DNA from 4 places in the Lysinibacillus sp. FSL K6-0075 genome. Region 3 is predicted to be linked to each of the others. Evidence: riboswitches for the same ligand, from Rfam matches in the RefSeq annotation. Region 3 holds a riboswitch; each other region holds the start of a gene.
The links. A riboswitch is a leader RNA that binds a small molecule or an ion and turns the genes downstream of it on or off. The one in region 3 is predicted to bind S-adenosylmethionine.

Region 1 (3,112 bases), 1.1 Mb from region 3:
AGTAACCAAGCACCCCAAGAAATATCTACATTAAATTGCTCTTGAATAAAATTTAAGGCAACCATATTTTGAGCGGCTGCCGTTTTAATGCCGATATTCCAAATGGAAACGGCTTGTACGGAAGTAATAACTAGTAAGGCAGCGAGCCGACTATCACGTGGTAAACCAAATGCGGCAACCATTCCAAGCAATATTGGCACTACTGCGCCAGCTCGTGCTGTAGCAGAAGGAACAAAAAATGCGAGGACGATAGAAACTAAAATGGCGCCAAATACGATAGCTTTTGTTTTGGTTCCTACCAGTGAAAGAATCCAAAGAGCAAGTCGTTTATGTAGATTGGTAATTTGCATTGCAGCCGCTAGAAAAAGAGCGGCTGCTACTAAAGCAACAGCAGAATTACTAAATCCACTTAAGGATAATTTTAATGCGCCTGCTGTACCTAGCTCTGTGGTAGGATCATCCATTGATGGAGCGAGTCCTAGTAAAACAGTTACAAGTGCAATAATCATGGCCGAGCTAACAGGATATGAAACGGCCTCTGTTACCCAAAGGATGACTGCAAAAGCTAAGATGGCTAAAGCTCGTTGTCCAGCTATAGGTAAATCACCGTTATTAGGTAAAAAAGTAATAATAATCAGTAAAGCGAAGGCCAAGCCAATCCATAGTGGCTTTAAATTACGTTTTGAAGCTTCTTGATTTGGTGAAGACATATTTTCTCATCCTTTCTACGATAAAAATGACGATTATTATCCATAACATCGGCCTGGATAATGTTTTATTAAGATAAGAATATATCTTTTTTATTGTAGAAAAAAAACTACGCAGAATAGGTGTTTTTTACAGCAATATGAGTAGATAAAGAGAAAATACATGGTCACAAAAAATACAAAAATATCCATAAAAATATTATTTCTTTTTCTTAAAGGCAGAAGTTACTTTAGGCTCTGTACCATTGACTAAACGTTTAATATTTTCTATGTGCAGGATGATGGCTATGCCAAAAAGAAGAACAGCTATAATGGTTGGGCCAATGCCAGGAATCCATAAATAAGTGGCTGTACAAAAAACGAGATAAAACTCTAGAACACCAACAATTAAATAATTTGTTGCAAAGGATAAAATAACAAATAAAATAAGTGCAAATAAACCAATCTTCCAATCGACAGCAAGTAAAATTCCGATAATGGAGGCAGTTCCTTTTCCGCCATTGAAGCCCATATAGAAAGGGAAATTATGACCTAAAATGACCCCAGCAGCCATAATGTAGGTAAGCAGCCATATTTGTTCTTCTGTTAAATGAGTGACGTCCGCTAGATAAAAATGTGCACCGATAATAGCTACAACGCCTTTGCCAATATCGATGAGGGCTACTAAAACGCCATATTTCCAGCCGAGGGAAAGAGTAGCATTAGAGGCACCGGCATTGCCGTGGCCCGCTTTTTTTAAATCAACCCCCGATAAAAATTGTGCCACTTTAGAGCCGTGAATACAGCCAATTAAATAGCCAATAATAAGAAAAGTGATCACGGCCTTTACCATAAAAATCCTCCTCTCAAATTTTTTTCTAAAATAGTGTATGCGTTCATATTACGTATAAGAGCAGACAGAAGTTTCGGAAAAAATAAAATTTACATGTTGACAGAAAAAAACTCTATGTTTATACTGTGTAACAACGATGGAAATTGAATCTCATACTCTTATCAAGAGCGGCGGAGGGATAGGCCCTATGATGCCCGGCAACCAGTAAGTAACGAGCTTACTAAGGTGCTAATTCCTACAGATTCTTACTTGGATCTGGCAGATAAGGGGAGGAAAACTTGCAACCGCAACCCTCTTCTTAGCTGAAGAGGGTTTTTGTTTTCTACAGAAAAATCCTCCTCATCTCCGGTACCATCGTAAAAAAAATAACCATTTGGAGGTACACAATGACAAATTTTAAACCAGAAACATTGCTGTTACATGGCGGTCAAGAGCCAGACCCAGTGACGGGTTCTCGAACAGTTCCTGTCTATCGCTCAACTGCTTTCGTATTTAAAGACACTGCTCATGCGCAACGTCTTTTTGCCCTAGAGGAAGCAGGGAACATTTACACAAGGATTACCAATCCAACTGTTGATGTGTTTGAAAAACGTGTGGCTTTATTGGAAGGTGGAACAGCAGCAGTAGCACTTTCATCTGGTGCAGCAGCTATCGCATTTTCCATTTTAAATCTAGCTGGAGCTGGTAATGAGATAGTAGCAGCTAGTTCTTTATATGGTGGTACTTATAATTTATTTGCTAACACATTACCAAACTATGGTATTAAAACGATTTTTGTAGATGAAACAAACCCAGAGAATTTCAAGGCGGCGATTACTGATAAAACAAAAGCAGTCTTTGCTGAAGTGTATGGTAATCCAAGCTTAAAGGTTTTAGATATTGAAGCAGTAGCTAAAATTGCACATGATAATGGTCTACCATTAATTATTGACAGTACGTTTGCTTCTCCTTACGGCTCTACACCTATTGAATACGGTGCAGATGTTGTAGTACATTCAGCAACTAAATGGATAGGTGGTCATGGTACAACTTTAGGGGGCGTTGTTGTAGACGCTGGTAAGTTTGATTGGACTAGTGGTCGATTCCCAGGTTTTACTGAACCAGATGCTTCTTACCATGGTTTACGTTATGGAATTGATACAGCTTCTGCGGCCTTTGCTACGAAGCTACGCGTACAATTATTACGTGATTTTGGTCCAACATTAAGTGCAGATGCTGCCTTTAATTTATTACAAGGTTTAGAAACGCTTCATTTGCGTATCCCTAAACACAATGAAAATGCATTGGCAGTGGCTGAATATTTACGAAACCACCCATCTGTGGAGTATGTAAATTATAATGGCCTGGAAGATTTTCCAACACATGAATTGGCAAAGAAATATTTAAGAAATGGCTTCGGTTCAGTGCTTACATTTGGCATTAAAGGTGGACGTGAAGCTGGGCGAAAGCTTATTGATAGCGTAAAGCTATTTTCACATGTAGCAAATGTAGGTGATGCTAAGTCATTAATTATTCATCCTGCTTCCACTACACATCAGCAACTATCAGCAGACGAATTAGTTCAAGCTGGTGT
Region 2 (3,112 bases), 320 kb from region 3:
AGGAACAACAGCATAGCCTAACATTTTTTACAGAGCAACTGTCCATGAATAGCATACAAAGTCCAGTAGCTTTAAGAGCGATGCAAGAAACTTTATCTTTACGGGATTTTCCACTTGTAAATGAAACAATTGTAGATGAAGAGGTTTTTCTCATGTGTCTATATGCAGATGAGCTGGCTGAAAAAAGATATGCTAGCCAATTTTCGAATATATTTTTGCAGCGATGGCATCCTTATATTGTGAATGTATTACAGCAGGATGTTTCGAAGTCATTAGCTATTAAAGCGGTACTGGATTATTTTAACATTAGCCCTGAGAATGCCATTGCCTTTGGCGATGGGGATAATGATATTGACATGTTAGAGTATGTAGGGTTAGGGATTGCCATGGGAAATGGTAGCACAGCTCTAAAAAGTGCTGCCAATTTTGTTACAAAGAAATCTACTGATGGCGGTGTCAATTTTGCTTTACGTCAACTTCAAGTCATTTAGAGTGCTGAGGTTAGACTGTCATGAAACTTATATAGCAGGTCGATTTTAATAAATTTTAGGTGGGATGATTTATGGCACAACACGTGCAGTCTCTAATTGAACATTACGGATACTTTGGGATTATCGTAATTCTAATTGGAGGCATTGTTGGGTTGCCACTTCCTGATGAGGTCTTTTTAACTTATGTAGGCTATAGTGTTTACCGAGAAAGCCTTGAACACATTCCTGCCTTAGTCAGTGCAATGATTGGTGCAGTTGGAGGCATTACTTTAAGCTACTATATCGGTTATCGTTTTGGCTTACCGTTATTGCAGAAATATGGCCCTAAAATTCATATTACAGAGCAAAAAATTGATTTTACGAAAAAGATGTTTACAAAAATTGGACCTACCTTATTATTAATTGGCTATTTTATTCCTGGGGTACGTCATTTGACAGCATATATTGCAGCTATTAATAATTATCCTTATAGGAAGTTTGCGCTTTTTGCCTATACAGGTGCATTTATTTGGACGTTCACATTTATATCATTAGGAAAGATGCTTGGGGAGAAATGGCGATTTGTTGGATACTATTTAACCCATTATAGTATCTATCTCATCCTATTGTTTATTCTAGGAATGCTTATTGCTTACTTTTTATTCAAAAAAAGAAATGGACAAAAATAAAAGTCGGTATACGCTATACCGACTTTTATGTTATGGCAAAATAGCAAATGAGCGCACAGGGAAGCCTGATGCTTTTTCTGGCTTAGGTACGATATTGAAGATGATAGCACCCTTCGCAGGTAGCTTGTCCAAATTAGTCATTAACTCAATTTGATAGGTGTCTTGTTCAAGCACGAAATATTCGCCATCTAGCTTGCCATTTTTACGAAAATCAGCGGCAGAGTCCGTATCGAATGTTTCATGACCAATTGCGCTTACCTTGCGTTCTTTTAGTAAAAACTGTAAAGCCTCTAAACCCCAGCCAGGGATGTGGTTATGTCCTTCTGCATCCTTATTACTGAATGCCTCCTTATCTGGCCAGCGCTTACTCCAATCTGTACGTAATGCTACAAATGTTCCTGCTTCAATTTCTCCATGCTGGGCTTCAAAATCACGAATATCTTCAACACTTAATGAAAAGTCATGGTTGCTAGCAGCCTCTTGTGATTTATTAATGACGACAAGGGGAAGAACGAGTTCTTTTAGTTCTAATTCTTCTAAGTACCGAGTGTCTCGTACAAAATGAATAGGTGGGTCGATATGTGTGCCATATTGACCAGGGAACGTAAATTGTTGGGCAAAAAAACCATCCTCATGAGAGAATAATGTTTCAAATTTAGCGTCCTCAAACATAAAAAAATGTGGTGAATTAGGGCCGAATGTATGTGTTAAATCAACCCATTGTTTTGATTTTAATAATTGCAAAGCTTGTAAAAGTTCATTAGACATCAATTTCCCTGCTTTCTGTTGAAATTAGTGGTAAATAAAAGGAGTCCCCTTATAGAAGAGGACTCCTGCATTAACAACGGTAGTTCTTCTTCTCATCTTCAAGGCGGATCATTTTGCCAATTGGAATTAGCACCATACTGTTGAGCTGGTTGCTGAGACTTCATCGGGCCAATCCCTCCGTCTCTCTTGATAAGAAAAGTGATATAAGAATTTTCAGAAATAACAATACAAATACTTTAGCATAGTTTTTTATAGTTTACAAGTTCACTAGGGATACAAGGTTAAAGTTTTTTCACCAATTTAAATTTAAGGTTACTCCACAACAATCATGATCAATAAGACGTATTCTAAAACTATCTGGTGTATAGTTTGCTTCAAATTTCATCGTGATGCCTGTTGATGTGATTAATCTATCAACCTCTGTTTTATTTGAAAGCTGTGCAGCATTCATTAGATCATGTGCAAATTGTTGGGAGCTATCAATTTTATCCGTAAGTAATTGAGCTTGCTGCATCATCGCCTTTATCCGTGTAGCTGAAATTTTCAATTTATGTGTGTCGACAGGTGGAAAGGGATTAGTGGTCGGCATTGCTAAATGTTGAGGAATAGGTCTTACGGCAAGCTGATGGACGGATGGCGACGTTGGATAATGATAGGGATGAACAAAGTACGGATAAGGATTGTAATACAATGTAATTCCTCCTATCCTATAGCTGATATCTTATCTTATGTAGCCAAATGGCTTTCGGTGTTACTTTCAGTATCAAGTTTGTCCTAAAACATTGAAAAAGGAAGCTATAGTGGGCTTCCTTTTTGTTTAGCCTAGGATATTCAAGACATCATCAATTTTTTTACTATGTGATAAAATGCCATAATTCATCCATGTTAAAAAGTCTACTTCATAGACACATTTACTTTTAACTGCGGCTAGGTTTTTCCAAGTGGGCGTTTTTAAAATAGCACGTTCCTCATTTTCATAAATAGAATGTTGTTTATCAAATGTAATAAACAAGTGATCTGCGTCTAATTGCAGCAATTGATCAAACGTCAGTTGTGCTTTACGTTGATTGTGCGGAATACTCCATACCAGTGGATGTGGCATTAAACCTAAGTCACGATATAAAATGGGCCCCGTATAGCCACATTCAGGACCAGCGTATAGGGTAATGCCAATGGCTGAAATAC
Region 3 (3,112 bases):
ACATCAGGTCTAGTAAGGACAAGATTTTCATTACAGCCATCAAGCTCCTCGCCACCAAAATCCTCTGCTGATAAATTTTCGTTTTGTAGCATTGTTCCCATTGCGCCATCAAGAATTAAAATACGTTTCTCTAGTTGCTCTTCAATCGAGTGCTTAGCCATGTATACTTACTCCTTTTTTCTGTTCATCCAATTGCTCTATATATTTCATCAACTCTAGGGTCACATCATAACGTAAAAACGGTGTAATAAGGTAAATACCATTGAAATATTGCGCAGCCACTTCTACTAATTCTTTGGCAATAGCAATTCCCTCCAATGTTGCCCGTTCCTTATCTTCCCCACATGCCTTCATTCTTGCTAAGGCATCTTCGGATAATTTGATACCTGGCACTTCATGATGTAAAAACTCAGCACTTTTATAACTCGTAACAGGCATAATGCCGATGTAAATTGGTGCTTGTAAATGCTTTGTTGCCTCATAAATTTCTACAATTTTTTCTTTCGTATATACTGGTTGAGAAATGAAGTAGTCTGCTCCATGCTCAATTTTCTTCTCTAAGCGTGTCACAGCACGATCTAACACACGGACATTTGGATTAAATGCAGCAGCAACTGAAAAATTTGCTTTTTTACGAAGTGGCTTGCCTGAGAAAGAAACCCCTTCATTTAACTGCTTAATTAATTGGATTAACTCCATTGAAGATACATCATAAACACTTGTCGCACCTGGGAAATCTCCAACTTTTGTTGGATCACCCGTAACGGCCAACACGTCATGAATACCTAAAGCATTTAATCCCATTAAATGCGATTGTAGACCAATTAAATTACGGTCTCGACATGTAATATGTGTTAGTGGGCGTACACCGTGTGTACTCTTTAACAATGCTCCCATTGCAATATTGCTAATACGTGGAGAGGCCAGTGAATTGTCTGCCATCATGACTACATCTGCACCTGCATCATACAGTTGCTTTGCTCCTTCAAGGAACCCATCAATCTCTAAATGTCTAGGTGTATCCAATTCTACTATGACAGAGCGTTCACGTTTTACTTTTTCATGAAGAGGCTCATACTTTGGTGGCTCTGCTTCACGAACAATCTCAATCTTTTCAGGTTTCGCATGCTTCTCCTGAACCGGTGATAACTCTTCTAAATACTTCTTTGCTGCTGCAATATGTTTCGGTGTCGTACCACAGCAGCCCCCTATTAAGCGTACGCCTTGATCACGTAATTCGACAGCCGCTCGACCAAAATAATCCGATTCTGATTCATAAACGACACGTCCATCTTCTAAGTCAAGAAGTGAGGCATTCGGATAGGCAGACATAAATGCCTTGTTAGGAAGTTCTACACCTTCAAATGCTTGAATCGTATGATGTGGACCTAGTCGACAATTGACACCCACGATATCTGCACCGAGTGTTTCTAGCTCATGCAGGGCATTATTTAAAGACATTCCATTTTGTAAAACACCAGGCTCATGCATAGATACTTGTGCAATAATCGGTAAATTTGTTTTTGCACGTAGCATCTTTAAGGTTGCAGTTAATTCTTCAAAATCATAATAGGTTTCGAGTAAAAGGCCGTCTGGATTTCCTGCAAGTAAAACATTTGCTTGCTCTTCAACTGTCGCTAATATTTCATCTAATGTTGCATCACTTTTACGAATTCCTCGAATACCTCCAATTGTCCCTAAGACAAATTGACCGCCATCTGCCGCTGCTCGTTTTGCAATGGTAATAGCCGCTTCATTAAATTGTTGGACCCGTGATTCTAATCCATAGCGAGCTAATTTAATGGCATTTGCACCGTACGTATTCGTTTGAATGATGTCAGCACCAGCTGCAATATATTCTCTATGAATCTTTTCAATTAACTCAGGTCTCTGAACATTCATTTCCTCATGGCAATACTCCAATCCATAGCCATATAGCACTGTGCCTATTGCACCGTCTGCTGTCAATACATGCGTTTTTAACCTTTCAAGCAATCCCATAAAACTAGCCTCTCTTCCTATGTCTCTATATAATAATAAAAAGCCTTCTTTCATAAAAAAAGAAGGCTTTAACGATTCATCATTGTTGTTCCTTCTCATCTTCGACTCAACGGTCTTCTGGATTTAGCACCTGACAATAAAGTTGGTTGCTGAAGCTTCAATGGGCCAGTCCCTCTGCTTCTCTTGATAAGAATTAAGTATGAATTTTTTAAATAATTAAAAGAATCATATCGTTTACTGACGAATGAGTCAAGACTATTTCACATAACAAAGTTTTTTTCCACTTAAAACCTTAGAAATTGGCAAGTTCCTTCGCAAGCTCTTCACCAATTTTTTTCCCGTTTTGAATGCAAGCGCCGATACCTACGCCAAAATATGAGCACCCAGCAATCGATAAATGTGGATACTTTTCATGTAATTCCTGTAGTAATCCTTGTAACGCTTCACGATGAGCTAGATCATATTTAGGCATTTGATCAATCCATTTTGTTACATTCACAACTGTTGGCTGTTCCTCAATTCCTAGGCTTTTTCTCACGTCCTCTAAAGCTACAGCTGCCAATTCCTCATCCGTCATGGCACGTAGTTGCTCATAGGCTGGATTGATGCTCTTATAAAAGAGTCGTACAAGTAATTTATGTTCTTTCGATGTATGCTTCCATTTACGACTCGTCCAGGTTGCTGCATTACAAGTAACATCCGAATTATGCGAAACAATATAGCCCGTTCCATCTGCTGGCAATCTAGAGTCTGGCACATCAAAGCCTAAATAGATGGTAATGGCTGACGCTGTGGTAAATTGGTCAAAATAGCGGTTTAAAGATTCATCCTGTAGTAGATTTTGAACAGCATCATTCGGTAATGCTAAAACGACAAAATCTGTCTCAATATTTTCACCATTAGCTAAGGAAATTGTGTAGTTTTTATCTTGTTTTTGAACATTTAGAGTAGTAACGCCCTTGATGATTTCTACATCTGATAATGTTTGTTCAAGTCGATCAATTAAAGAAGATAAACCATTTTTAAAGGATATAAATTTTTTGTTCGCTGCTTTAACAAATTGCTCACGATTCGCATCAAAACCTTTAATAATACTTCCATAATTATTCTT
Region 4 (3,112 bases), 1.2 Mb from region 3:
CCGAACAATCCTACAGGTGGTACAGCAACACTTGCGTTTTTTGAAGAAACCGTTCGTTTTGCGAAGGAACACAATATTATCGTATCACATGATTTTGCTTATGGAGCAATAGGATTTGACGGTAATAAACCAATTAGCTTCCTACAAGCAGAGGGTGCAAAAGAAGTTGGGATTGAAATGTATACCCTATCGAAAACCTATAATATGGCAGGCTGGCGTATAGGCTTTGCCGTTGGGAATGCCGAGATTATTGCTGCTATTAATCTTATTCAGGATCATCTGTTTTGTAGTCAATTCCCTGCTATTCAACAAGCAGCAGCAGTAGCACTGACAGCTTCCCAACAATGTGCGGATGAACTACGAGCTACTTATGAGCGTCGCCGAAATGTACTCATTGAAGAAGCTCAAAGAATCGGCTGGCATGTTACGGCTCCAAAAGGCTCCTTCTTCGCATGGCTCCCTGTACCATTAGGCTATACAAGCGAACAATTTGCTGATCTATTGCTTGAAAAAGCTGATATTGCTGTGGCAGCTGGCAATGGTTTCGGTCAATATGGCGAAGGCTACGTCCGTATCGGTTTGCTGGTAAGCGAGGAACGTTTACGTGAAGCAATCCATAGAATCGAGCAGTTACAATTATTTAACAAATGACAATGCCATCAATAGATTATTTGTGAAAGGTGAAAAGACCTTCTACCCCAATCCATAAAAGTGTTATCGTCTTAACAAAGGTTGTACAAATAAAATGAAGGTGTACACTACTCATTTTTATTGAGGGTTGTTGTGACTAATCATCTCTCCACATTGAAAATAAGAGCCTATCCTCTCTCTAATCATACAAATAATGAGTTATTTTGTTCACTACTACTAGTATGAAAGAGGGAAAGACATTTTTACAGAATGGTTGATTGGAGTGGAGCCAGCGTCACTCCTAGGGGATTTAGCGTCACAGAGGAGACCTTGGAGCGAACGGAAGTGAGTGAAGCGGCTCATCGGACACCCCCTGGAAAGGACGCTGGCGGAACGGAAATCAACCCATCACCCTGCTAACAGGTCTTTTTCTGTTAGTGACATGATCTTTTTTCCACAACATGTGTCCTGTAGCTAACTCTAGCTACAGGATCATTATTTTTCAATTTTCCTTGGCTGCCCTAAACCATTTTCTAATGGATAAAATTGAACATGACCTGTTTCATCATCCAATTTTCGAATATGTTGAATACCTTGTACCTCAGCCAGTACTAGGTCAGCAGTAATAACAGGATTTCCCCCTTTTATTAAATGCCCACCTGACACAACACCCCATTGATCGCTCATAGAACCATGGAAATGTGTTTCATATCCCCCGTCACGCTTACACACCACACCAGAGCCTTGAATAAATTCAAGTGGTCCATCTTTTTCAACCACATCACTAAAACGAACTTGAATCTGAGCTGTTGCATCTGGCACTAAATATACAAAGCTACTTTTTTGAAAGCTACCAATACAGCTAACAATCGTTGCTGACTCAATATGATTCTCTTCACAGAGCGCCTCAATTCCCTCAATGATATCTGTCCCTGTTAGAAGACGAGCACTAATAACCTTACCAAATGAACCTATACCATAATTAACTCTCACAGACATTGTTATCCCTCTTTCACGTCGAAATATTATAATTATATAAAAATTTTAAAAATTAATTATTGACTTACTATACCCTATAAATTATATTAGTTCTATCGGAATTACAAAAAAATATTATAAATCTCTTATCAAGAGTAGCTGAGGGACTGGCCCTATGAAGCTCGGCAACCTCCTTTTTAAAGGAAGGTGCTAAATCCTGCAAACGATCTTCGTTTGATAGATAAGAGAGGACATCTTTTCATGAGCCTCTCTTAGTTTGTAAGAGAGTTTTTTTATTTTCAAAAAACCGATAAAAACAATCTTGGAGGTAGTTTTCATGAAAAAGAAAAATAAATTTTTAGTAGGTTTAGCAAGTTTAACATTAGTAGCAGCTCTAGCAGGTTGTGGCTCTAAAGAAGATAGTAAAGGCCAAGCTGAGGCAATTGATGAAAAGAAAATCGTCGTAGGTGTCACTTCTGGTCCACATGAGCAAATTGCAGAAGTAGCAGCTAAAGTAGCAAAAGAAAAAGGGCTAGAAGTAGAGCTAAAATCATTTTCTGACTATGTTTTACCTAATACTTCCTTAGCTGAAGGTGATCTTGATGCGAACAGCTATCAACACGAACCTTTCCTCGATACATTTAATAAAGATCATGATACAGATTTAGTCCCAGTGGGCAAAACGATTTTGAATCCAATGGGTATCTACTCTGAAAAATATAAATCCTTTGATGACATTCCGGATGGTGCAACGTTTGGCCTACCAAATGACCCAACGAATGGAGCACGTGCCCTCTTTGTTTTACAAGAAGCTGGCTATATTAAGCTAAAAGATGGCGCAGACTTAACAGCCTCAATCCGTGATGTAGAAGAAAACAAAAAGAATTTAAAATTCATTGAATTAGAGGCAGCTCAAATTCCTAAACAGCTTAGTGAAGTAGATGTAGCAGCTATTAATACAAACTTTGCATTAGAAGCTGGCATTAACCCTAAAGACGACTCTATTTTATTGGAATCTACTGACTCTCCATACGTGAACTACATTGTCGTACGCGCTGAAAATGAAAATGACCCAACAATTAAAAAGTTCGTTGAGGCTTACCAATCTGATGAAGTACGTCAATTCATCGAAGAAGAATTCAAAGGTTCAGTAATCCCTAGCTGGTAATACATTCAGGAAGCTTCTATAAGCCGAAGAATCTGCCGAAATTCCTCTATGGGAAGACGAGCAGATTCTTGCTTTTTAGAAGGTTGAGAAAGGAGCAAACAATCGCATGATTCAATTACAAAATATCTCAAAAGAATTCAAGTCGAAAAAAGGCATCATTAAAGCTGTGGATGGGATCAATCTTCATGTAAAAAAGGGACAAATTCATGGTGTGATCGGCTATAGTGGTGCTGGTAAAAGTACACTCATTCGTTGTGTTAATCTACTAGAACGTCCTACAGCAGGAAAAGTAGTGATAGACAATGTAGACATTACGACCCTTTCTCTTCATGAATT

Region 1: linked by a shared signal. The riboswitch ahead of MHB65_RS01960 (O-acetylhomoserine aminocarboxypropyltransferase/cysteine synthase family protein) and the one ahead of MHB65_RS21775 (bifunctional homocysteine S-methyltransferase/methylenetetrahydrofolate reductase) in region 3 are both predicted to bind S-adenosylmethionine.
Region 2: linked by a shared signal. The riboswitch ahead of MHB65_RS23565 (cyclase family protein) and the one ahead of MHB65_RS21775 (bifunctional homocysteine S-methyltransferase/methylenetetrahydrofolate reductase) in region 3 are both predicted to bind S-adenosylmethionine.
Region 4: linked by a shared signal. The riboswitch ahead of MHB65_RS02350 (MetQ/NlpA family ABC transporter substrate-binding protein) and the one ahead of MHB65_RS21775 (bifunctional homocysteine S-methyltransferase/methylenetetrahydrofolate reductase) in region 3 are both predicted to bind S-adenosylmethionine.

The regions. Positions count from the first base shown of each region.
Region 1 is NZ_CP151947.1:409,417-412,528, forward strand. It holds gene MHB65_RS01950 (DASS family sodium-coupled anion symporter) at 1-710, opposite strand, end outside; gene MHB65_RS01955 (glycerol-3-phosphate acyltransferase) at 907-1,539, opposite strand; SAM riboswitch class I at 1,695-1,808, shown strand; gene MHB65_RS01960 (O-acetylhomoserine aminocarboxypropyltransferase/cysteine synthase family protein) at 1,926-3,112, shown strand, end outside.
Region 2 is NZ_CP151947.1:4,685,299-4,688,410, reverse strand. It holds gene MHB65_RS23575 (Cof-type HAD-IIB family hydrolase) at 1-491, shown strand, start outside; gene MHB65_RS23570 (DedA family protein) at 563-1,159, shown strand; gene MHB65_RS23565 (cyclase family protein) at 1,190-1,927, opposite strand; SAM riboswitch class I at 2,017-2,123, opposite strand; gene MHB65_RS23560 (hypothetical protein) at 2,220-2,618, opposite strand; gene MHB65_RS23555 (helix-turn-helix domain-containing protein) at 2,745-3,112, opposite strand, start outside.
Region 3 is NZ_CP151947.1:4,363,346-4,366,457, forward strand. It holds gene metH (methionine synthase) at 1-161, opposite strand, end outside; gene MHB65_RS21775 (bifunctional homocysteine S-methyltransferase/methylenetetrahydrofolate reductase) at 154-2,001, opposite strand; SAM riboswitch class I at 2,094-2,194, opposite strand; gene MHB65_RS21780 (protoporphyrinogen oxidase) at 2,294-3,112, opposite strand, start outside.
Region 4 is NZ_CP151947.1:503,271-506,382, reverse strand. It holds gene MHB65_RS02360 (pyridoxal phosphate-dependent aminotransferase) at 1-651, shown strand, start outside; gene MHB65_RS02355 (PPC domain-containing DNA-binding protein) at 1,126-1,629, opposite strand; SAM riboswitch class I at 1,752-1,856, shown strand; gene MHB65_RS02350 (MetQ/NlpA family ABC transporter substrate-binding protein) at 1,946-2,776, shown strand; gene MHB65_RS02345 (ATP-binding cassette domain-containing protein) at 2,883-3,112, shown strand, end outside.